4 regions of the Variovorax sp. SRS16 genome follow, and region 3 is predicted to be linked to each of the others. Evidence: predicted binding sites of a transcription regulator. Region 3 holds the regulator's gene; each other region holds the start of a gene.
The links. Region 3 encodes LexA, which represses DNA repair genes until DNA is damaged. Its sites were predicted from a motif close to ACTGTATNNNNATACAGT; they were not measured.

Region 1 (5,258 bases), 690 kb from region 3:
CCTGCAATTGCGAGTCGGCGCCGACGCCCTTGGCGAACCTGGCGAGCTCGATCGCTTCCTTGGTGGAATTCGCGCCGCAGCCGGCCATGATGGGCACGCGCCCGCGGGCCTGCTCGACCGAGACGCGGATGATCTCGCAGTGCTCTTCGACATCGACCGTCGGCGACTCGCCCGTGGTACCGACCACGCCGAGGCAATCGGTGCCTTCGTCGATGTGCCAGTCGATGAGCCGGCGCAAGGCGGGATAGTCGACACTGCCGTCGTCATGCATCGGCGTGACGAGCGCGACGATGCTGCCTGTCAGTTGCTCCAAGGGAATCTCTTTGTCGGTTGCACGAAAGGTACACATTCTACTGATCCGCCGGACGGCCCCGGCGCAGGCCGGAACGGTCCGGCGGCGAAGGCCCGTGCGGGCTTTCCCTAGAGGGGGTGGCGCGCAGGCGCGGCGCCGGACGGGCGCACGGCCGCGATGCGCTGGACGAAGCGCTCCGGCGCGCTCAGGAAGCCGTCCTCGTAGGCCACCACCCGCAAGGGCGCACAGGCGGCCAGCAACTCGCCGGGCGCGAGCAGGAAGTCCGGTCGCGACGGCTTGCCGACGGTCTCATTGCCCATTGCGAACGTTTCGTACAGCAGCACGCCGCCGGGCGCGACCGCCGCGACGATGTCGGGCAGGCGCGGCCGCCAGAGGTAGTTGGTCACGACCACGGCGCCGAAGCGCTGGCCGGCGAACGGCCATGGCCCGGCCTCGATGTCGGCCAGCACGGCGCGTCCGAAGCGGCCGGCCGCATCGACGGCCTCCGGCGAGCGGTCCACGCCGGTCACCGCATGGCCGCGTTGCGCGAACCACTGCATGTGCCGGCCCGCGCCGCAGGCGACGTCGAGCACCGTGGCATCGGCTGCGGGCAGGTGCGACCAGCGCACGATCCAGGGCGAGGGCGTGAGCGTCGCGTGGTTCAAAAGCAGGCCCAGAACTGGTCGATCAGCGTCACCATGAACGCCGGCCGGGTGTAGAGCGCGAACACGCCGGCCAGCACGATCGCCGCTGCGGCCAGCCACCCGGCATGGCGCAGGCGTTGGTGCAGCGTCGGCTTCGTGTTCATGGTCGTGCAGGCTCAGGCGGGTTGCGCGATCGGCCGTGCGATCGCGCTTTCCCGCACCGGCAGATTGATCAGCGCGGCGAACACGCCGAGCGCGATGGCGATGTACCACAGGATGTCGTAGCTGCCGGTGCTGTCGTAGAGATAGCCGCCGAGCCAGATGCCGAGGAACGAGCCGACCTGGTGGCTCAGGAACACGAAGCCGCTCAGCATCGACAGGTGCGCCACGCCGAAGATCTGCGCCACCAGCGCGTTGGTGGTCGGCACCGTCGACAGCCAGAGGAAGCCGAGCACCGCCGCGAACACATAGGTCGAGAGCGGCGAGACCGGCAACCCGATGAAGAGCGCGATCGCGATCGCGCGGCCCAGGTAGATCACGGCCAGGATCTTGCGCTTGGCGAAGCGCTGGCCCAGCATGCCCGCGAGGTAGGAGCCGAAGACATTGAACAGCCCGACCAGCGCCAGCGCATAGCTCGCGACCTCGGGCCCGAGGCCCTTGTCGCGCAGGTAGCTCGGCATGTGCACGCCGATGAACGCCAACTGGAAGCCGCAGACGAAATAGCCGGCCATCAGGAAGCCGAAGCTTGGGTAGCGGAAGGCTTCGGCCACCGCGCGCACGACCGTCTGCTCGCGTGGCACGGTGGCCGCGGCCGAGCTGCGCGGCTCGCGCAGGCCGAAGGCCAGCGGCACGATCACCAGCACCATCATCGCGAGCACGATCAGCGCCGTGTGCCAGCCGAGCCGCGAGATCAGTTGGCCCTCGATCGGCACCATGAGGAACTGCCCGAAGGAGCCGGCCGACGCCGCCACGCCCATGGCCCAGGAGCGGCGCTCGGGCGCAATCTGCCGCCCGATCACGCCATAGACGACGGCGTAGGTGGTGCCCGCCTGCGCCGCGCCGATCAGCACGCCGGCCGTCAGCGTGAACAGCAGCGGCGTCGGCGACAGCGCCATGCCGGCCAGCCCGAGCGCATAGCACACGGCGCCGATCAGCAGCACCCGGAACGCGCCCAGCTTGTCTGCCAGCATGCCCGCGAACACGCCGATCACGCCCCAGGCCAGGTTCTGGATCGCGATCGCGAACGAGAAGGTCTGCCGCGACCAGCCCTGCTCCTGCGTGATCGGCTGCAACCAGAGTCCGAAGCCATGGCGGATGCCCATCGACAGCGTGACGACCATGGCGCCGCAGAAGAGGACTTGCTTGAGCGACAGGGGCGCGGACGTGGAAGGCATCCGGGCAATGTATCCAAAAAGCGTGGCCGCGCGGGCCGCAGGCATTGTTGATATTTGCAGCCCGGGTTGATGCCGCGGCCGCATCGCCGTCTTCTGTATGTTCATACAGGCTTTGGCGCTTCGCACGCATACAATCCGCCCCCATGGCGACCCCCAGCACGATTCCCCCGGCCTATTCGGAAGGCTCCATCCGCGTCCTCAAGGGCCTCGAGCCCGTCAAGCAGCGTCCGGGCATGTACACCCGCACCGAAAACCCGCTGCACCTCATCCAGGAAGTGATCGACAACGCGGCCGACGAAGCGCTCGCCGGCTACGGCAAGAAGATCAAGGTCACGATGCACGCCGACGGCTCGGTCGGCATCGAGGACGACGGCCGCGGCATTCCCTTCGGCCTGCATCCGGAAGAGAAGGCGCCGGTGATCGAGCTGGTCTACACGCGGCTGCATGCGGGCGGCAAGTTCGACAAGGGCTCGGGCGGTGCCTACAGCTTCTCGGGCGGGCTGCACGGCGTTGGTGTTTCGGTGACCAATGCGCTGTCCAAGCGGCTCGAGGTGATCACGTACCGCGAAGGCTCGGTGGCGCAGCTCGCATTCTCGGGCGGCGACGTGATCGAGAAGCTCAAGATCCGCCCGCAGGAAAGCGCGAGCGCGAACAACGGCGATGGTCCGCGCGACCGCAGGCAGGGCACCACGGTGCGCGCGTGGCCCGATCCGAAATACTTCGAGTCGCCGGTGCTGCCGATCCACGAACTCACGCACCTGCTGCGCAGCAAGGCGGTGCTGATGCCGGGTGTCACCGTGACGCTGGTGATCGAGAAGACCAAGGAAACCCAGACCTGGCTCTACAAGGGCGGCCTGCGTGACTACCTGATGCAGACGCTCAACGGCGATCCGGTGATCCCGCTGTTCGAAGGCGCCGGCCATGCCGACCGCAATGCCGACAACTTTGCCGAGGGCGAGGGCGCCGAGTGGTGCGTGGCCTTCACCGAAGACGGCCAGCCGGTGCGCGAGAGCTACGTCAACCTGATCCCGACCAGCGCCGGCGGCACGCACGAGAGCGGGCTGCGCGATGGCCTGTTCAATGCCGTGAAGAGCTTCATCGAGCTGCATTCGCTCCTGCCCAAGGGCGTCAAGCTGCTGCCCGAGGACGTGTTCGCGCGCGCCTCGTACGTGCTCTCGGCCAAGGTGCTCGATCCGCAGTTCCAGGGCCAGATCAAGGAGCGCCTGAATTCGCGCGACGCGGTGCGGCTGGTGTCCAGCTTCGTGCGGCCGGCGCTCGAGCTGTGGCTCAACCAGCATGTCGACTACGGCCGCAAGCTCGCCGAGCTGGCCATCAAGGCCGCGCAGACGCGGCAGAAGGCCGGGCAGAAGGTCGAGAAGCGCAAGGGCTCCGGCGTCGCCGTGCTGCCCGGCAAGCTGACCGATTGCGAGAGCAAGGACATCGCGCACAACGAGGTCTTCCTGGTCGAGGGCGACTCGGCCGGCGGCAGCGCCAAGATGGGCCGCGACAAGGAAAGCCAGGCCATCCTGCCGCTGCGCGGCAAGGTGCTCAACACCTGGGAGGTCGAGCGCGACCGCCTGTTCGCCAACACCGAGATCCACGACATCTCGGTGGCCATCGGCGTCGATCCGCACGGCCCCGACGACACGCCCGACATGTCCGGCCTGCGCTACGGCAAGGTCTGCATCCTGAGCGATGCCGACGTCGACGGCTCGCACATCCAGGTGCTGCTGCTCACGCTCTTCTTTCGCCACTTTCCGAAATTGATAGACGCCGGCCACGTGTATGTCGCAAAGCCGCCATTGTTCCGTGTCGATGCGCCGGCACGTGGCAAGAAGCCGGCGGCCAAGGTCTATGCGCTCGACGAAGGCGAACTCACCGCCATCCTCGACAAGCTGCGCAAGGACGGCGTGCGCGAAGGCGCCTGGAGCATCAGTCGCTTCAAGGGCCTGGGCGAAATGAGCGCCGAACAGCTGTGGGAAACTACGCTCAACCCGGACACGCGGCGCCTGCTGCAGGTCCGGCTGGGCCGCTTCGATGTCACCGGCACCCAGGGCGAGATCACCAAGCTGATGGGCAAGGGCGAAGCGGCGGCGCGGCGCGAGCTGATGGAGCTCAGGGCCGACGACGTCGAGATCGACGTCTGAAGGCAAGACCCATTCAGAGCGGCGTCCGGTGAACGGCGCGGCGGCCCCCGCTCCGCGTCGACGGACGAGGCGCGCGGGGGCCGGACAACCATGGAAGGAAGGGGAGAGGATCGTGTCACATCAGCAGCAGCGGTTTTTCGTCAACAGCGTGAGCCAGCACTTGCCCGGCTTCTTCCAGGGCAAGAGCGTGATCGAGGTTGGCAGCCTGAACATCAACGGCTCGGTGCGCGAGTTCTTCTCGGGCTGCAACTACGTGGGGCTCGATGTCGGCGAGGGCAACGACGTCGACCTGGTCTGCCGTGGCGAAGACTACGGCGGGGCGGCCAACTGCGCCGACGTGCTGATCTCCTGCGAGGCCATGGAGCACAACCCCGGCTGGAAGAAGACCTGGCTCAACATGCTGCGGATGGTGAAGGGCGACGGGCTCGTCATCATGACCTGCGCCACCCATGGGCGCCGCCAGCACGGCACCGCCGAGTTCCTGCCTTTCGATTCGCCGCTGACGCACGGTCAGGGGCAAAACTACTACTGCAACCTTGCAGCCGCGGACTTCGCCGGCATCGTCAACCATGATGCCTGGTTCTCGGTCTGGGCCTTCTTCCAGGACCTGAGCGCGCACGACCTGTACTTCTTCGGTGTCGGGCTGCAGGTCGACGAGCAGACCCAGGCGCAGGCTCGGCGCCTTCAGGCGGCGTTCCATGAGCACTATCAGCGCGTGAACGTGCTCGGCGTGTACTGAAGAAGAGACCTCGCTGTGAAAGCGCTTGCGCCCCCCCTCCGG
Region 2 (5,258 bases), on a different replicon from region 3:
CGGGCGCGCGTGCATTGCACCACGCGTGCTTCGACTACTGGCAATACTGGCGCGGGACTTCGCAGGCGCTTCTAGTCGACAGCCTGACCGCCGACCAGCGCTACCGATGGAAGGGCGACCTGACTCGCATCTACGCCAAGCTGGAGATGGCCCGCGGTGAGCTTCGGCAGGCCACGGGCGAACCCGCAACTCCGTGGATTCGGGCGCTTCTCGCGCTTCCCGCTGGCATGGACCTCGGCAGTCAGCGCGTGCTGCTGCGTGGGCCGTTGCGAGACCGGGCCGCCCAGCACCAGCGCGAAAGTGGAAAAATCGTCCTGACGGCGGAGCCTGAGGACCATCGGCGAGGCTTTGACCTGGCCTTCCGCCTTTCAGAAGGCAATCTGGTGCACACGGGCAAGATGTCGCTCTCCAAGGGAGCGACTGAGGTGCCGCCGAAGACCTTGGGCGATGACCTTGACCGAATCATCCGCCTACGCCGAGAAGGTATTCGCGGCATCGACCACCTGATGGCGCAGTACCTGGCTGGTGAAATCTTCCCCAGCGCAATGCGTGAGGAGCAAGACCGGAGAGACGCAGCGGCCCTGGCACATCGACTGGTGCGCGGGCTGAGCATGCGGGACAAGGCCTTGCTGAAGGGCCAGATTCATTTGCTGAGCGACCTGCTCTGATTTCCCTAAAACGGACGCGCCTAACCGCCGTCCGTTTTCTTGCGCGAGTCACCCTAAAACGGTTCTAGCTCGAAAGCTTTATAGCTGCTATAATGATGGCTTTTAGGGCTCTTAGGCACGCGAACCCGCGAGCCTGGAACGGGTACCCACGGGCACCCAACGAGCTCCATTCAAACAACAAATTCAGGATGTGACTATGCCCGCTACCCAAGAACTGGCAAGAAAAGCTGCAGTGGACGACCACATCACGAAGGAAGTCGAACTCCTGATTCAGCGTTGCACGGCAGCTGGGATTTCCGCCGGCGAGGCACATGCCTCGCTGTGCTACCGCGTCTTTCGAATGAACATCGAGGCGGGCGCCGCCGAGGAAGCAGCGCGCGAGGGTCCGTTGAATCGACTCTTGCAGGACGCCTACGACTACCTGATGGCGGGCAAGAAGAAGCTTCACCTCGAGACGTGCGAGGCGTGGCTGCTCGCAAAATTCGGCGCCCGCATTGGCGATGTCGTTGAGATTAACCGGGACACCTGGGAGGAGCCGCGCCAGGTACTGGTGGACCGCTTTCGCATCCTGTGGATGAAGTACGACGGCCTGCAGACGGGCTATATGTGGTTTCAGGGGCCGTGTTCGGCGACTCCCGCTTTCATGCCTAGAAAGGAATCGGGCGAGCAGGGCGTCTCCGTGTTGACTCCGATTGAGGTCGTGAGCCCCAGCGCACGGATGCGCAACTTGTACCCGGACCGCTTCGCCCCTCGGATACGCCTGGACGACTGAACGGATTCCACCGCCAATAACAGATGAGCGCCCTTACGGCGCGCCTCATTTTCAATTTCTTGAGTTTCCATGAGAGAGCAACCAGCACGCCCGCACGTCTACCTGGCCGGGCCTGACGTCTTCTTCCCCGAGCGCGCCGAGATTTTCAAGGCGCTGAAGGCCCATTGCGAGCAGCTCGGGATGGTTGCCCTAGTGCCGTCCGATGGCGGCCTGCCGGACGGGTTCGGGGGCACCGAGGATGAAATCGCCCAGCGAATCTACGACGCGAACATCGAGCTCATCCAGCGCGCGGACGGCATTGCAGCCAACCTGGTGAACTTTCGGGGGACCGAACCGGATTCCGGAACCGTCTATGAGGTGGGCTTCGCTGTGGCGCTCAAGAAGCCGGTCGTTGCCTACGGCGTCCCTGCCGGCACTTACGCATCCCGAGTAGCCGCCACTCTTCCCTGCGAATCGGACGGCCGCGGTGGCCAGTGCGAAACCGCCACGAAGGTTCACGTCGAAGGCCTCGGGCAGCGCCTCAACCTCATGCTGTCGCGTTCCGCCGAGATTGCGCCGTCTGCGCGCGCAGCTCTAGACCGAATTGCCAGCCACTTCCAGCAGGTTGGGCTGCTTCAGGCCCAATAGATAAAGCTCGCTGGGTAGTTCAGTACCCCTTGTGGCGCTTAGTGAGTAATCGCAGTTGCATTCCGCGCGGAGAACGCCAGAAGCATCGCCCCGACGGCTTGAAAGCCGGCGGGGCGAAATAATCAGGCGGGGAAATCCGGCATTGGGCAGGGCGCTACATAGCGCCAGTAGTCGGAGTTCAGGTACAAGCCTGTTCCGACGTTGCCGGAATGGCTCCATTTGCGCGCCCCCGGATTCCATTGCGCAACGACCAAGCCGAAGGAATGGCCGTCCATGTCTTTGACCTCCAGCCAGTGATGCTCGGCGGTCTTCAAGTTCGGCGGAACGGGTTGCTGGGCTTTGCGAGCCGCGAGGTCGATTCGGGGGTGCAGCATGATTGAGGGGGTGAGTTGGCCTCCTTCGTGTAGCACCAAGGCGGGCCGCGCCCTCTGGGGGCGCCGCACACAGAAACAGGGCACATGTCCAACTTTCCCGTAGCTCAGACACACGAAAGTGAGACCCTTGCTCCTCGGCTGGAAGGCTCCGGCCAAACCCGACTCGCCTGGAGGGGCTGCTGTACGCGCCTGAAAAGGCGCGTAAACTGGACGTCCATACAGTACCGGAGCCCGTCATGGCCGCCCTTCTGGAATGGGCCGACGATGACGACGCGCCGGCCCTGCCGTCCCGCCGCGTCAAGCCCGTCCTGAAGCCGGGCGAGTTGCCCGCCTCCGTCGAGGCTGCCCTATGGCGCGGCGACCAGCTTGGCTCGCCTGTCACCAAGGTGGTTCCCACCGGCTTCGCCGCACTCGATGCAGAGTTGCCGGGCGGGGGTTGGCCGGCCCGCTCCCTGACCGAACTGCTCCAGGCCCAGCCGACCGTGCTCGAGTGGCGCCTGCTTGCCCCGGCAATGCGCCAGGTTGTGGCTGATGGCAAGGATATCGTCATCGTGGGACCGCCGAAGGCTCCCCACCTGCCAGGCCTGCGCGATGAGGGCATCGATGAGCGCCGAATGGTCTGGATTCAGGCGGCGACGCCGGCGGAGCGCCTATGGGTCACCGAGCAATTGGTGAAGGCGAACGCAGCCGGAATGCTAGTGGCCTGGCTCCCGCAAGCGCGTCAGGAGCAGATTCGACGGCTTCAGGTGTGCGCCCAGGGATGCGACAGCCCAGTGGTCCTGTGCCGGCCCGCCGCGGCCCAGCACGAGCCCTCCGCGGCGCCGCTGCGCCTGCAGGTGAGCTATGGCGTCGACTGGGAGCTTCAGGTGCACCTGCTGAAGCGCAAAGGCAGCACCCATGACGGCGTGCTGCACCTGCCGTCAATTCCCCGCGGCCTGGCGCCGCTCATCACGCCCCGGCTGTCGAAGCCGAGCGTGCTCCTCGCCGCGCGCAAGCCTCGCGTGACCGCTGGAGAACCATCAGATGCTCTGGGCAGCGTTACTTCCCGACAGCCAGCTCTCCGACACCCAGCGCACTGAAGCAATCCGTGGCCTGGCGGTCTGGTGCCTCCAGTTCACCCCGCGCGTCAGCATCATCGATGCGGCTTCCGCTTCTGCTGCGGTGGTGATGGAGCTGGAGGCGAGCGTGCGCCTGTTTGGCGGCAAGCGGAAGCTCGTCGAGCGGGTGAAAACCGAGGCGGAAGAGATGGGGGTGGGTCAGCTTGCCTGGGCCCCGACCAGTCTCGCCGCGGTGGCGGTCGCGCGCACGGGTCAATCGAACGGGTTTTCCAAACCCCTCCAGGCCCTGCTGGACGCCCTCCCCGTCGAAGTTCTGGCTTCCGCCGCGGCGCATGCCGCCATCCTTGAACGCATCGGATGCCAGACCCTCGGCCAAGTGCGCGCCCTCCCCCGTGGCGGGCTGAGCCGGCGCTTTGACAAGGAACTGTTGGGGGCTTTGGACCAGGCCTATGGCCTCAAGCCGGAGGCGCATGCCTGGGTGCAACTTCCCGACACCTTTGCTGCCAAGCTCGAGCTGATGTCTCGCATCGAGATGGCGCCGGCGCTTCTCTTTGGCGCCCGTCGGCTCCTGCTCCAGCTGTGCGCCTGGTTGGCCGCAAGGCGGTCCGGGACGACAGCTTTCACGCTGAAGTGGTGTCACGACGCGATGCGCGCCAAGGCAGCCGGAGATGGCGGCGAACTGTCGGTTCGTACAGCGGAGCCAACGCGCAACATCGAGCACTTGAGCCGATTGCTGGCCGAGAACCTGGCCAAGGTCGAGCTGCTGGCGCCCGTGGGGGACCTCGCACTGGTGGCAGACGACGTTCGCCCGCTCGAAGAAAACAGTTTTTCGCTGCTGCCTGAGACGCTACCGGACGGCGAAGGCCTGGCATTGGTGCTGGAGCGCATCGCCGCGCGGCTGGGGCCAGAGCGGGTCTTGCGACCTGTCATCCTGGAGGACCACCGGCCGGAATGGATGTGCCATTGGCAGCCTGCTCCGGACAAGCGCCCAAGGCAGGTGGCGCGCCTACTCGACTGCCCTCAGCCCACCTTCATCCTGCCCAAACCACTGCGCCTGGCCTCCCGTGAGTCACAACCCCTGTACCAAGGCCCCCTTAAGTTCTTGATAGGCCCGCATCGCATCGAGCATGGTTGGTTCGACCGGGTCGGTGAGAGCTTGACTGACCAGGCGTCGCCAGGAAAGGCCGCCACCTCCGACCAGGTCGAAACACGTCACGTTGCGCGTGACTATTTCGTCGCGCTGAGTGAGCATGCTGGCTTGCTATGGGTGTACCAAACCCGCCTTGCGAGCGAAGAAAGCGCATGGTTCCTCCATGGCGTATTCGCTTAATCGGGCGCACGACCCACCCGTTGCGAGATGCATCCGAGCTCAAAAGAAAGCCCCTACTCGAGGGGCTTGGAAGGAGTTCATCGGGTGCGCAGCAATGCGCGGACCCCGGGGTGTACGAGTCCTGGGGCGCTGCGGCAACTCGGCGTGGAGGTGCGGGGTTGAGGTACCCGCTGTGTTCCGACCCTGCGCCAAGCAGGCGGAGCACTCCATAGGTTTACGGGTCCGAAAGTCAATGCCGGCCATGAAACCGTCGGGGCGGAAGTAAGAGGCATGGATATTTCCTAGAGGGGGCACATGTCCTGTATAGAAAGTCGCGTCGCGACGCGTCGGGCCGCAGGCCCGAGCGGTGGCCCCGGCAGCGTCCCGAAGGTCCAAGGAAAAGCCGCCCTAGAGAGGGCGGCCGAAATGGTTACAGCAGCGGGATGTCGA
Region 3 (5,258 bases):
CCTGCCAGGCTGGCGTCGACGCGCTTGCCGGACAAGCCGCTGGCCGACATTGCCGGCCTGCCGATGGTGGTTCGCGTTGCGCAACGCGCGCATCAGTCTGCCGCACGCAGCGTCGTGGTGGCCGCGGACGATGCGCGCATCGTTGCCGCTTGCGAGGCCCATGGCGTGCAAGCCCTGCTCACCCGCACCGACCATCCCAGCGGCAGCGATCGCCTCGCCGAGGCCTGCACCCTGCTCGGCCTCGCGGACGATGCGATCGTCGTCAACGTGCAGGGCGACGAGCCACTGATTGATCCGGCGCTCATCGATGCCGTCGCCCACACTCTGGACTCGCATCCCGATGCGGCGATGAGCACGGCAGCACACGTGATCGACTCGGTCGACGATTTCGTGAATCCGAATGTCGTGAAAACCGTGCTCGATGCGCAGGGCAACGCGCTTTACTTCAGTCGCGCGCCGATCCCATGGTGGCGCGACGGCTTTGCTGGGAAAGGCCCGACCACATTGCCGCGTGCACCGCAAGCGCTGCGTCATATCGGCATCTATGGCTACCGCGCCGGGTTCGTGCGCCGGTTTCCGGATCTGCCGCCGGCACCGATCGAGGGCACCGAAGCGCTGGAACAGCTGCGCGCACTGTGGCACGGGCACCGCATCGCGGTGCATGTCAGCGACCATGCGCCAGGGCCGGGCATCGATACGCCGGAAGACCTGGCCCGCGTGCGCGCCCTGCTGTCGGCCGCGTAGCCAGCCTCGCCCTGGTCCGCGATTCGGCCGCGGGACGCATGCTATCCTCGATCCAACTCCGCCCTGCGCCGCTCACGTGGCGAGTGTGCATGGCGCGACAGAATTCAAAGAACCGTCCGAGGACACCATGAGACTGATTTTGTTGGGCGCCCCCGGGGCAGGCAAAGGCACGCAGGCCGCCTTCATTTGCCAGAAATATGGCATCCCCCAGATCTCCACCGGGGACATGCTGCGAGCCGCGGTCAAGGCGGGCACCGCGCTCGGCCTGCAGGCGCAGGCCGTCATGGCATCCGGCGCACTTGTGAGCGACGATCTGATCATCAACCTCGTCAAGGAACGTCTCGCACTGCCGGATTGCGCGAACGGTTTTCTCTTCGACGGCTTTCCTCGCACCATTCCGCAGGCCGAAGCCATGCGCGCGGCGCAGGTCAACCTCGACTATGTGCTCGAGATCGACGTGCCTTTCGCAGACATCGTCGAGCGCATGAGCGGTCGCCGCTCGCATCCGGCCTCGGGACGCATCTACCACGTCAAGTTCAACCCGCCGAAGACCGAGGGCAAGGACGACCTGACGGGCGATGACCTGGTCCAGCGCGAGGACGACAAGGAAGCCACCGTGCGCAAGCGCCTCGAGGTCTATAGCCAGCAGACGCGTCCCCTGGTCGACTATTACGCGGCATGGGCCAAGGCCGAGCCGGCTGCGGCGCCGAAGTACCGCGCCATCAGCGGTGTGGGCACGGTCGATGAGATCACTCAGCGCGCGCTCACGGCGTTGAGCAGCTGATCGGCCCCTTCGCGCGAACATTCCGGTTCTCTCAGGCGGTCGATGGGCTGCCCAGGAGTTCCAGCATGAGGGCGATGCGCGCCTTCACCGGCGTCAAGGCGCCGGCGCTGGGTATCGATTCCGCTTCGCCGGCTTTCGGCAGGATGCGCCCCTGCGCGCATCGCGTCGCACGCACCACGGCCACACCGGCGGATTGCGCCCGAAGCGCTGCCTCTTCGAGCGCATGGTGAAGCGTGCCGTTGCCGGTGGCCGCGAACACCAGGCCTTGTACCGGCTCTGCCGCACCGAGCCGACGCTCCTGGAGCAGTGAATCGACGATGCTCCCGCGCGCCTCTGCGTGGCTCACCAGGATCTCGACCCGAGGCCATGTCCGCGCTTCGATCATCCGTTCGAACAGGCCTGAGGCGACATCGGCGGCCGCGCCGGGCCAGCTTCTGTGGAGCCGCACAAGGCCTTCCTCGACATAGCCCAACGGGCCCGCGTCACCGGAATCGAATGCATCGAGCCGATAGGTGTGGACCTTGCGCACATCGAACGCGCTGTGCACGGTCCCTGCACACACGGCCACGACGCCGTGTGCACCTGGCATCGCAGCGACCACGAGGGCATCGCGCATGTTCTGCGGTCCGTCGGGTGCCAGGGCGGTGGCCGGCCGCATCGCGCAGGTCAGAACCACGGGCTTGTGCGGCAATAGCACCGATTGCAGGAAGAACGCCGTCTCTTCCAGCGTGTCGGTGCCATGCGTGATGACGATGCCCGCCACGTCGGGCGCGGCGAGCCAGTGAGCGCAGCGCAGGGCGAGCTCGCGCCAGACCACCGACGTCATGTCCTTGCTGTCGATCTGCGCGACCTGCTCCGCCAACAATGAAATTCCGTCCGGCGCCTCGATGCCGCTCAGCAGATCCGACACGCCCACCTGGCCGGCGGCATAGCCGATGTTGTCACCGGGCGCCGCCGCCCTTCCGGCGATGGTGCCGCCCGTCCCCAACACGATCACGCGGCGCCGGCCGTCTCGAATGTCCTGGGCCATGGCTTGCCAACTTTCTGAAACTGGTTAAAAATACAGGTACTGGATATTCAGCCAGTGCCGCAAGGAGTCATTCATGCAGTTTGCCGTCAAGCTTACCGCCCGTCAGCAGCAGATCCTCGACCTCATCCAGAGTGCCATCGCGCGCACCGGCGCTCCGCCCACTCGCGCCGAGATTGCCGCCGAGCTCGGCTTCAAGTCGGCCAATGCAGCCGAAGAGCATCTTCAAGCGCTGGCCCGCAAGGGTGTCATCGAACTCGTGAGTGGCACTTCGCGCGGCATCCGCCTCAAGGGCGATGCGCTGCGCTCCCTCAACGAATCCCGCAACAACCAGTTCTCCCTGTCCCTCCCCGGCATGGCCCAGTTGGCGCTGCCGCTGATCGGCCGTGTGGCCGCAGGCTCGCCCATCCTTGCGCAAGAACACGTCGATCAAACCTATTACGTGGAAAACACGCTGTTCCAGCGCCAGCCCGACTACCTCCTCAAGGTGCGCGGCATGTCCATGCGCGACGCCGGCATCATGGACGGCGATCTGCTTGCCGTCCAGGCCACCAAGGAAGCCCGCAACGGGCAGATCGTGGTGGCACGGCTGGGCGATGAGGTGACGGTCAAGCGCCTCAAGCGCAATAAGCAGGTCATCGAACTGCATGCGGAAAATCCCGATTACCCCACCATCGTGGTTCAGCCCGGCGAGCCCTTCGAAATTGAAGGCCTTGCAGTCGGCCTGATCCGCAACACGATGCTGATGTAGCTGCGGCAGTCATCGCATGCAGCCGCATGCATGAAGATCCCGGCCGCGACAGGTGGCGGGCGTATGGCGAAGGCCATCACCCTGTCGAAGCCGATGAAAGCAATCCTGCCTGTGTTCAACCTCTGATTTTCTGGAGTTCACATGGGAATCGCTCTTCTCAGCATTGCTGATTTTTTCACGCCACTGCAATCGCTGGCGAGCCGCTGGATGCCGGCTCGTCGATCGCGCCGCACCGCTTCGGCTGGCCTGCGGTACGTGAGTGTTCGGCCCAGCTGCGCGGTGCACCCCGGCGCAGCCGCGCAGGCCGAAGTGCCAGCGCCGATGCGTCCCTTGCGCGTCGTGCGCACGGTCGACGCCCAGCAATCCGGCCGGCGTGCCAGTCGCGTGTTGATTTCCGGCCGCATGGTCGACGTCTGCGCCGAGCTCGATCGGCTGGCCGCCCTGGAGGCCGCGGACGCAACACCACGAGCAGCCGGACTGCATTGACACGGAGCGGCCTGTCGCCGGCGCAGGTTCCAGACCCGCGCCGCGGGCGTTCGCCGAGGCGATGACCTAGCCGCACGCGCATCCGGCCGAACCGTGTCCAGCCACGCGCCGACACGGCGCGTTGGCAACGCGAGGCACAATGGCACGCCATGAACATTGTGATCCTCGACGACTATCAGGACGCGGTGCGCAAGTTGCGCTGCGCCGCCAAGCTCGATGCGTACGCAGCCAAGGTCTATACCAATACGGTCAAGGGCATCGGACAGCTCTCGATCCGGCTCAAGGACGCCGACGTGATCGTGCTGAACCGCGAACGCACCCAGGTGTCCCGTCAGCTGATCGAGAAGCTGCCCAAGCTCAAGCTGATCTCGCAGACAGGGCGCGTCGGCGCACACATCGATGTGCACGCCTGCACCGAGCAAGGCATTGCGGTGGCCGAAGGCACGGGTTCGCCGTTGGCACCTGCAGAGCTCACCTGGGCGCTCATCATGGCCGCGATGCGCCGCCTGCCGCAGTACATCAGCAACCTCAAGCACGGCGCGTGGCAGCAGTCGGGCCTCAAGTCGGCCTCGATGCCGCCCAACTTCGGGCTCGGCTCGGTGCTGAAGGGCAAGACCCTCTGCATCTGGGGCTACGGCCGCATCGGCCAATTGGTCGCCCGCTACGGACAGGCCTTCGGGATGCAGGTGGTGATTTGGGGCCGCGAAGAAAGCTGCGCCAAGGCGAGGTCCGACGGCCTGCAGGTGGCCCCCAACCGGGACGCCTTCTTCATGGCTGCCGACGTGCTGTCGATCCATCTGCGCCTGACGGACGACACGCGCGGGCTGGTGACGCTGGAAGATCTGTCGCGCATGAAGCCGACCGCACTCTTCGTCAACACCTCGCGGGCGGAACTGGTCGAACAGGATGCCCTGCTCGCCGCGCTCAATCGCGGCCGGCCCGGACTGGCGGCGATCGATGTGTTCGAGAGCGAACCGCCGCTGCAAGGCCACGCGCTGCTGCGGCTGGAGAACTGCATCTGCACGCCGCACATCGGCTACGTCGAGCAGGACAGCTACGAGATGTACTTCGGCCAGGCCTTCGACAACGTCGTCAGCTTCATCAAGGGCAACCCCACCAACATCGTCAATCCCGGCGCGCTGCAGGTCCGTCGTTGAAGCAGCCCGCATTGCCGGCTGCATCGTGGGCGCTGCTGGCGGGTAACTTCGTGATCGGCACGGGCGTGATGGTGGTGCCCGGCACGCTCAATGAACTCAGCACCTCGCTGGAGGTCAGCCCCGCGACCGCCGGCCAGCTGATCACCGCAGCAGCGATCGTGATGTGCCTGGGCGCACCCCTGCTGGCTGCCGTGGTCGCGGGGTGGGACCGCCGCATCCTGCTGAGCTGCACGATGCTGTGGTATGCCGCAGGGCATTTACTCGCCATGCTGATGCCCAACTTCGGCGGCCTGCTGGCGGTGCGCATGC
Region 4 (5,258 bases), 3.1 Mb from region 3:
GAACGACCTGTGGGTCGAGGACCGCAAGCTCGGCGGCATCCTGATCGAGACGGCACTGCTGCAGCCCGACGCGGCCGAGCGCTATCTGGTGATCGGCATCGGCCTCAATGTCGGTGCGCGCGAAGCCGCGGGCCTGTCCACCGAGCCTGCCTGGATCCGGCAATGGCGTCCGCTCGCCACGGCGCCCGAGCTGCTGCGCGAAGTCGTGCTGCCGCTGGTGCGCAATGTGCAGCTGTTCGCGGCGCAGGGCTTCGCGGCCTTCGCCGAGCGCTTCGCCGCGCGCGACACCCTGCATGGCCGCGAGGTGACGCTCAGTGACGGCACCGAGGGCCATTGCGAAGGCGTGGGCTGGGGCGGCGAGCTGCTGGTGCGCACCGCATCGGGCATGAAGACGGTCAGCAGCTCCGAAGTCAGCGTGCGGCCGCGCCGTACGCAGCCCTGACGATGCTGCGCGTCGTTGCCGTTCTTCTGCTGCTCGCGAACCTGGGGTACTACGCCTGGACCCACGGTGCGCTCGCCATGTTCGGGATGGAGCCGGCGCGCTTCAGCGAGCGGGAGCCGCAGCGCCTGCTGCAGCAGATCCGGCCGGAGGTGCTGCGAATCGACAAGGATGCACCTGCGGCGCCGGGGATGCCCGCGTCGGCACCCGGGTCCTAGCTGGTGCCGATGCTGCGGCGATCGCCGGTGCCCGCATCGAAGCGCAGGCTGAAGCGCGTGCCGGGCGGCCGCTGGCCGGGATGCGCATCCTCCAGGCTCACTGTCGCGCCGTGCTGCCGCGCGATCTCGCGCACGATCGGCAGGCCCAGCCCCGAGCCATCGGCCTCGTTGCCGAGCACGCGGTAGAAGGGCTCGAACACCAGCTCGCGCTCGCTCTCGGAAATACCGGGACCGTTGTCCTCGACCTGCAGCACGATGATGCGGCCGAAGGGGTCGGCCAGCACCCGTGCGGTGATCACGCCGGGCCGCTCGGGCACGGAAGGCGTGTAGTTGAGCGCGTTGTCGACCAGGTTGCGCACCAGCTCCTTCAGCAGCGTCGGATTGCCTTCGAGCAGGACGCCGGGGGCGCCCGCTTCGGCACCGTCATAGCCGATGTCGATGCGCTTCTCGATCGCACGCGGTACCGCTTCGCGCACCACCTCGATCGTCAGGCGCGCGAGATCGCAAGGCTGCCGTCCGATGCTGGCGCCGCTGCCCTCCGCGCGCGCCAGCGACAGCAGCTGGTTCACCGTGTGCGTGGCGCGCACGCTGGCGCGGCCGATCTGCTTGAGCGACTGCTTGAGCTCGTCGGCATTCGCGCCTTCGCGCTGCGCGAGGTCGGCCTGCATGCGCAGCCCTGCGAGCGGGGTCTTGAGCTGGTGCGCCGCATCGGCCAGGAAGCGCTTCTGCGTGCCGATCGAGTCCTTGAGCTTGCCCAGCAGCTCGTTGACCGACAGCACCAGCGGAACGACCTCGAGCGGCACGGACGATTCGTCGAGCGGACTCAGGTCGTCGGGCCGGCGCTCGCGGATGCGAGCCTCGACCACCGACAGCGGCTTGATGCCGCGCACCAGCGCCAGCCAGATCAACAGCACCGCCAGCGGCAGGATCGCGAACTGCGGCAGCAGCACGCCCTTGATGATTTCCATCGCCAGCACGGATTGCTTCTGCCGCGTTTCGGCCACCTGCAGCAGCACGGGCGGCGTGTCGGGCGAAGCGCCCACCACCCAGAGCGAGGCCACGCGCACCGGCTTGCCGCGCATCTCGCCATCCCGCAGGTACACCGTGCCCGGCACGGGCGGATCGTCGGAGTTGGGACGCGGGACATCGCGCTCGCCGCTGAGCAGCTGGCCCTGCTCGTCGAGCACCTGGTAGTACACGCGGTCGGTGCCGTCGGCCCGCAGGATCTCGCGCATCGGCTGCGGCAGCACGAAGTCCACGCCGTTCGGCCGTACCTTCACGAGGCGCGCCAGCGTTTGGGCGTTGTATTCCAGCGCCCGGTCGTACGGTGCGTTGGCGATGCCCTGCGCCACCAGCCACGTGACCCCGATGCTGACCGGTACCAGCAGCAGGAGCGGCGTGAGCATCCAATCGAGGATCTCGCCGAAGAGCGAGCGCTGCGCGCGCTGGAAAAGCTTCAAGCGATTTTTTCGAGGCAGTAGCCGAGCCCGCGCACGGTGGCGATGCGCACCGGCCCTTTTTCGATCTTCTTGCGCAGGCGGTGGATGTAGACCTCGATCGCGTTCAGGCTCACCTCCTCGCCCCATTCGCACAGGCGCTCGACCAGCTGGTCCTTGCTCACCAGGCGGCCGGCGCGCTGCAGCAGGACTTCGAGCAGGCCGAGCTCGCGCGCCGACAGCTCGATCATCTTGCCGTCGATGGTCGCGACGCGGCCGGCCTGGTCGTACACCAGCGGCCCGTGCTTGATGGCGTTGCTGGTGGTGCCCATGCCGCGCCGCGTCAGGGCCCGCACGCGGGCCTCGAGCTCCTGCAGCGAGAAGGGCTTGGCCATGTAGTCGTCGGCGCCGTAGTCGAGGCCCTTGACGCGCTCCTCGACGCTGTCGGCGGCCGTCAGCACCAGCACCGGCAGCTGCGAGCCACGGGCGCGCAGCCGCTTGAGGATTTCAAGGCCGTGCAGGTTGGGCAGGCCCAGGTCGAGGATCAGCAGATCGAATTCGCTGTTGGTCATCAGCGCGGCGTCGGCCTGCGAGCCGCTGGCCACGTGGTCGACCGCGGCGCCGGCATTGCGCAGGCTGCGCAGCAGCGCATCGGCCAGGACCTGGTCGTCTTCGGCAATCAGGATTCGCATGCGAGTCTCCACATGTCGCGGCCTTTGGAAGGCCGTCTGACCACATTCCCCGTCCGAATTCTAGGCCGCTGCATAGGCTTCGAGGCCGAGGGTGACCACGGTCGCGATCTCGTCGCCGACGCTGGCGCGAAACTCCTGTTCGGCCTGCGCCACCGCGTGGCGGAAGGCTTGGAGCCAGGCCAGGCCGTCGGCCGTGAACAGCACGCGCCGCGCCCGCGCATCGCGCGGATCGGGGCCGCGCGTCACCAGGCCCCAGGCCTCGCACTGGTCGACCAGTGCGCCCATGGCCTGCTTGGTCATGCCGGCGCGCTCGGCCAGCACGGTGAGCCGCGAGCCTTCGCGCGCGAGGTGGCGGGTGATGTGAACGTGCGCCGCGCTCACCTGCGCGCGTGCGGCGAGGTTCGACAGCGCGAGCGGCACATCGGCATCGTGCGCCATCAACGCCAGTACGCGCTCGTCGAAGCGGCGCATCGCATGGCCCAGCAGGCGGCCCAGATGTGTCTGGCGCCAAGTGTCGGGGTCGGCGGGAAAGGCAGGATCGGCCATTCGCAAATGGTAAAGCAAACTGACCAAAAAATCAGTTTTTCTCGATCTATCCACCCCTACACTACTGTTCAAGCATCCAGGCTGTGATTAAAAGCAGAAAGCGGATGCCCTCCACACAACCCATTGATATTCAAGGAGCTTTCCAATGGACGCAGTCGTCAAGGGCGCAAGCATCTCGGTCGCCAACAGCGAAAAGGCCAAGGCCCTCCAGGCCGCGCTGGCCCAGATCGAAAAGCAGTTCGGCAAGGGCACGATCATGCGGCTGGGCGAGGGCGAGGCGCTGGAAGACATCCAGGTGGTTTCCACCGGCTCCCTGGGCCTCGACATCGCGCTCGGCGTCGGCGGCCTGCCGCGCGGCCGCGTCATCGAGATCTACGGACCGGAATCCTCGGGCAAGACCACCCTCACGCTGCAGGTCATCGCCGAGATGCAGCGCCAGGCCGGCACCTGCGCCTTCGTCGATGCCGAACACGCGCTCGACGTGCAGTACGCGCAGAAGCTCGGCGTCAACCTGTCCGACCTGCTCATCAGCCAGCCCGACACGGGCGAGCAGGCCCTCGAGATCGTCGATTCGCTGGTGCGCTCCGGTGCGGTCGACCTGATCGTGATCGACTCGGTCGCCGCGCTCACGCCCAAGGCCGAAATCGAAGGCGAGATGGGCGACTCGCTGCCCGGCCTGCAGGCCCGCCTGATGAGCCAGGCGCTGCGCAAGCTCACGGCCACCATCAAGAAGACCAACTGCATGGTCATCTTCATCAACCAGATCCGCATGAAGATCGGCGTGATGTTCGGCTCGCCCGAAACCACCACCGGCGGCAACGCGCTGAAGTTCTACGCCTCGGTGCGGCTGGACATCCGCCGCATCGGCACCATCAAGAAGGGCGACGAGGCCATCGGCAACGAGACCAAGGTCAAGGTGGTGAAGAACAAGGTGTCGCCGCCCTTCAAGACGGCCGAGTTCGACATCCTGTTCGGCGAGGGCATCAGCCGCGAAGGCGAAATCATCGACATGGGCGTGACCGCCAAGATCGTCGACAAGTCGGGCGCCTGGTACGCCTACAACGGCGAGAAGATCGGCCAGGGCCGTGACAACGCGCGCGAGTTCCTGCGCGAGAACCCGTCGCTGTCGCGCGAGATCGAGAACAAGGTGCGCGAATCGCTGGGCATTCCGCTCTTGGCCGAAGCGGCCGACGGCGCGGCCGACAAGCCCGAGAAGGCCGAGAAGTAAGAGGCGCAGGTGGCATTCGCTGCGCCCTCGCTCAAGGGGCGTGCGTTGCGCCTCCTGAGCCAGCGCGAGCATTCGCGCGCCGAGCTCGAACGCAAGCTCGCCAAATATGAGGAAGAACCCGGCACCTTGGCGCGCGCGCTCGACGAATTGGCGGCGAAGGATTTCATCAGCGAACCGCGTGTCGTCGCCTCGGTCATCCATCAGCGCGCACCGAGGCTCGGCGCGCTGCGGGTGCGGCAGGAACTGCAGGCCAAAGGCATCGCGCCCGAGGCCATCGTCGAGGCGGTGGCCGGTCTGCAGGCCAGCGAAGTGGAGCGGGCCACGGCGCTGTGGCGACGCCGCTTCGATGCGCCGCCGGCAGATGCGAAAGAGCGCGCCAGACAAACCCGCTTCCTGCTGGCGCGCGGCTTCTCGGGTTCGGTGGTGGCCAAGGTGCTGAGGACGGACTTCGATGACTGACACACCGGATTCGTTCGCGTCGCGCGTCATCACGCAGCGCGTCGTGCGGCCGACCCGCTGCGGCTGCCGGACTGGGCCAGCGGCCTGAGCGCGCCAGCGGCCAGGGCGAAGGCCCGGGTCAGAGGCCCAGCATCAGCTTGAGGTTCTGAACGGCGGCGCCGCTGGCACCCTTGCCCAGGTTGTCCAGCCGCGCGATCACCACCGCATGGCGATGGTCCTCGTTCGGGAACACGCGGATCT

Region 1: the regulator LexA is predicted to act here: its motif matches at 2,423-2,440, upstream of E5P2_RS15770 (DNA topoisomerase IV subunit B).
Region 2: the regulator LexA is predicted to act here: its motif matches at 2,647-2,664, upstream of imuA (translesion DNA synthesis-associated protein ImuA).
Region 4: the regulator LexA is predicted to act here: its motif matches at 3,395-3,412, upstream of recA (recombinase RecA).

The regions. Positions count from the first base shown of each region.
Region 1 is NZ_LR594666.1:3,269,387-3,274,644, reverse strand. Features, by position in the region: gene dapA (4-hydroxy-tetrahydrodipicolinate synthase) at 1-349, opposite strand, end outside; gene E5P2_RS15785 (class I SAM-dependent methyltransferase) at 421-957, opposite strand; gene E5P2_RS15780 (hypothetical protein) at 954-1,100, opposite strand; gene E5P2_RS15775 (MFS transporter) at 1,113-2,330, opposite strand; gene E5P2_RS15770 (DNA topoisomerase IV subunit B) at 2,474-4,477, shown strand; gene E5P2_RS15765 (class I SAM-dependent methyltransferase) at 4,590-5,216, shown strand.
Region 2 is NZ_LR594667.1:463,390-468,647, reverse strand. Features, by position in the region: gene E5P2_RS30315 (hypothetical protein) at 1-668, shown strand, start outside; gene E5P2_RS30310 (hypothetical protein) at 901-1,440, shown strand; gene E5P2_RS30305 (nucleoside 2-deoxyribosyltransferase) at 1,510-2,067, shown strand; gene E5P2_RS30300 (hypothetical protein) at 2,190-2,441, opposite strand; gene imuA (translesion DNA synthesis-associated protein ImuA) at 2,678-3,520, shown strand; gene E5P2_RS30290 (Y-family DNA polymerase) at 3,465-4,829, shown strand; gene E5P2_RS30285 (hypothetical protein) at 5,239-5,258, opposite strand, start outside.
Region 3 is NZ_LR594666.1:2,575,764-2,581,021, reverse strand. Features, by position in the region: gene kdsB (3-deoxy-manno-octulosonate cytidylyltransferase) at 1-744, shown strand, start outside; gene adk (adenylate kinase) at 872-1,528, shown strand; gene E5P2_RS12470 (asparaginase) at 1,560-2,558, opposite strand; gene lexA (transcriptional repressor LexA) at 2,632-3,306, shown strand; gene E5P2_RS12460 (hypothetical protein) at 3,448-3,792, shown strand; gene E5P2_RS12455 (D-2-hydroxyacid dehydrogenase family protein) at 3,942-4,949, shown strand; gene E5P2_RS12450 (MFS transporter) at 4,961-5,258, shown strand, end outside.
Region 4 is NZ_LR594666.1:5,639,489-5,644,746, reverse strand. Features, by position in the region: gene E5P2_RS27185 (biotin--[acetyl-CoA-carboxylase] ligase) at 1-442, shown strand, start outside; gene E5P2_RS27180 (sporulation protein) at 445-657, shown strand; gene E5P2_RS27175 (sensor histidine kinase) at 654-2,117, opposite strand; gene E5P2_RS27170 (response regulator) at 2,114-2,785, opposite strand; gene E5P2_RS27165 (MarR family winged helix-turn-helix transcriptional regulator) at 2,846-3,331, opposite strand; gene recA (recombinase RecA) at 3,477-4,559, shown strand; gene recX (recombination regulator RecX) at 4,569-5,018, shown strand; gene argC (N-acetyl-gamma-glutamyl-phosphate reductase) at 5,137-5,258, opposite strand, start outside.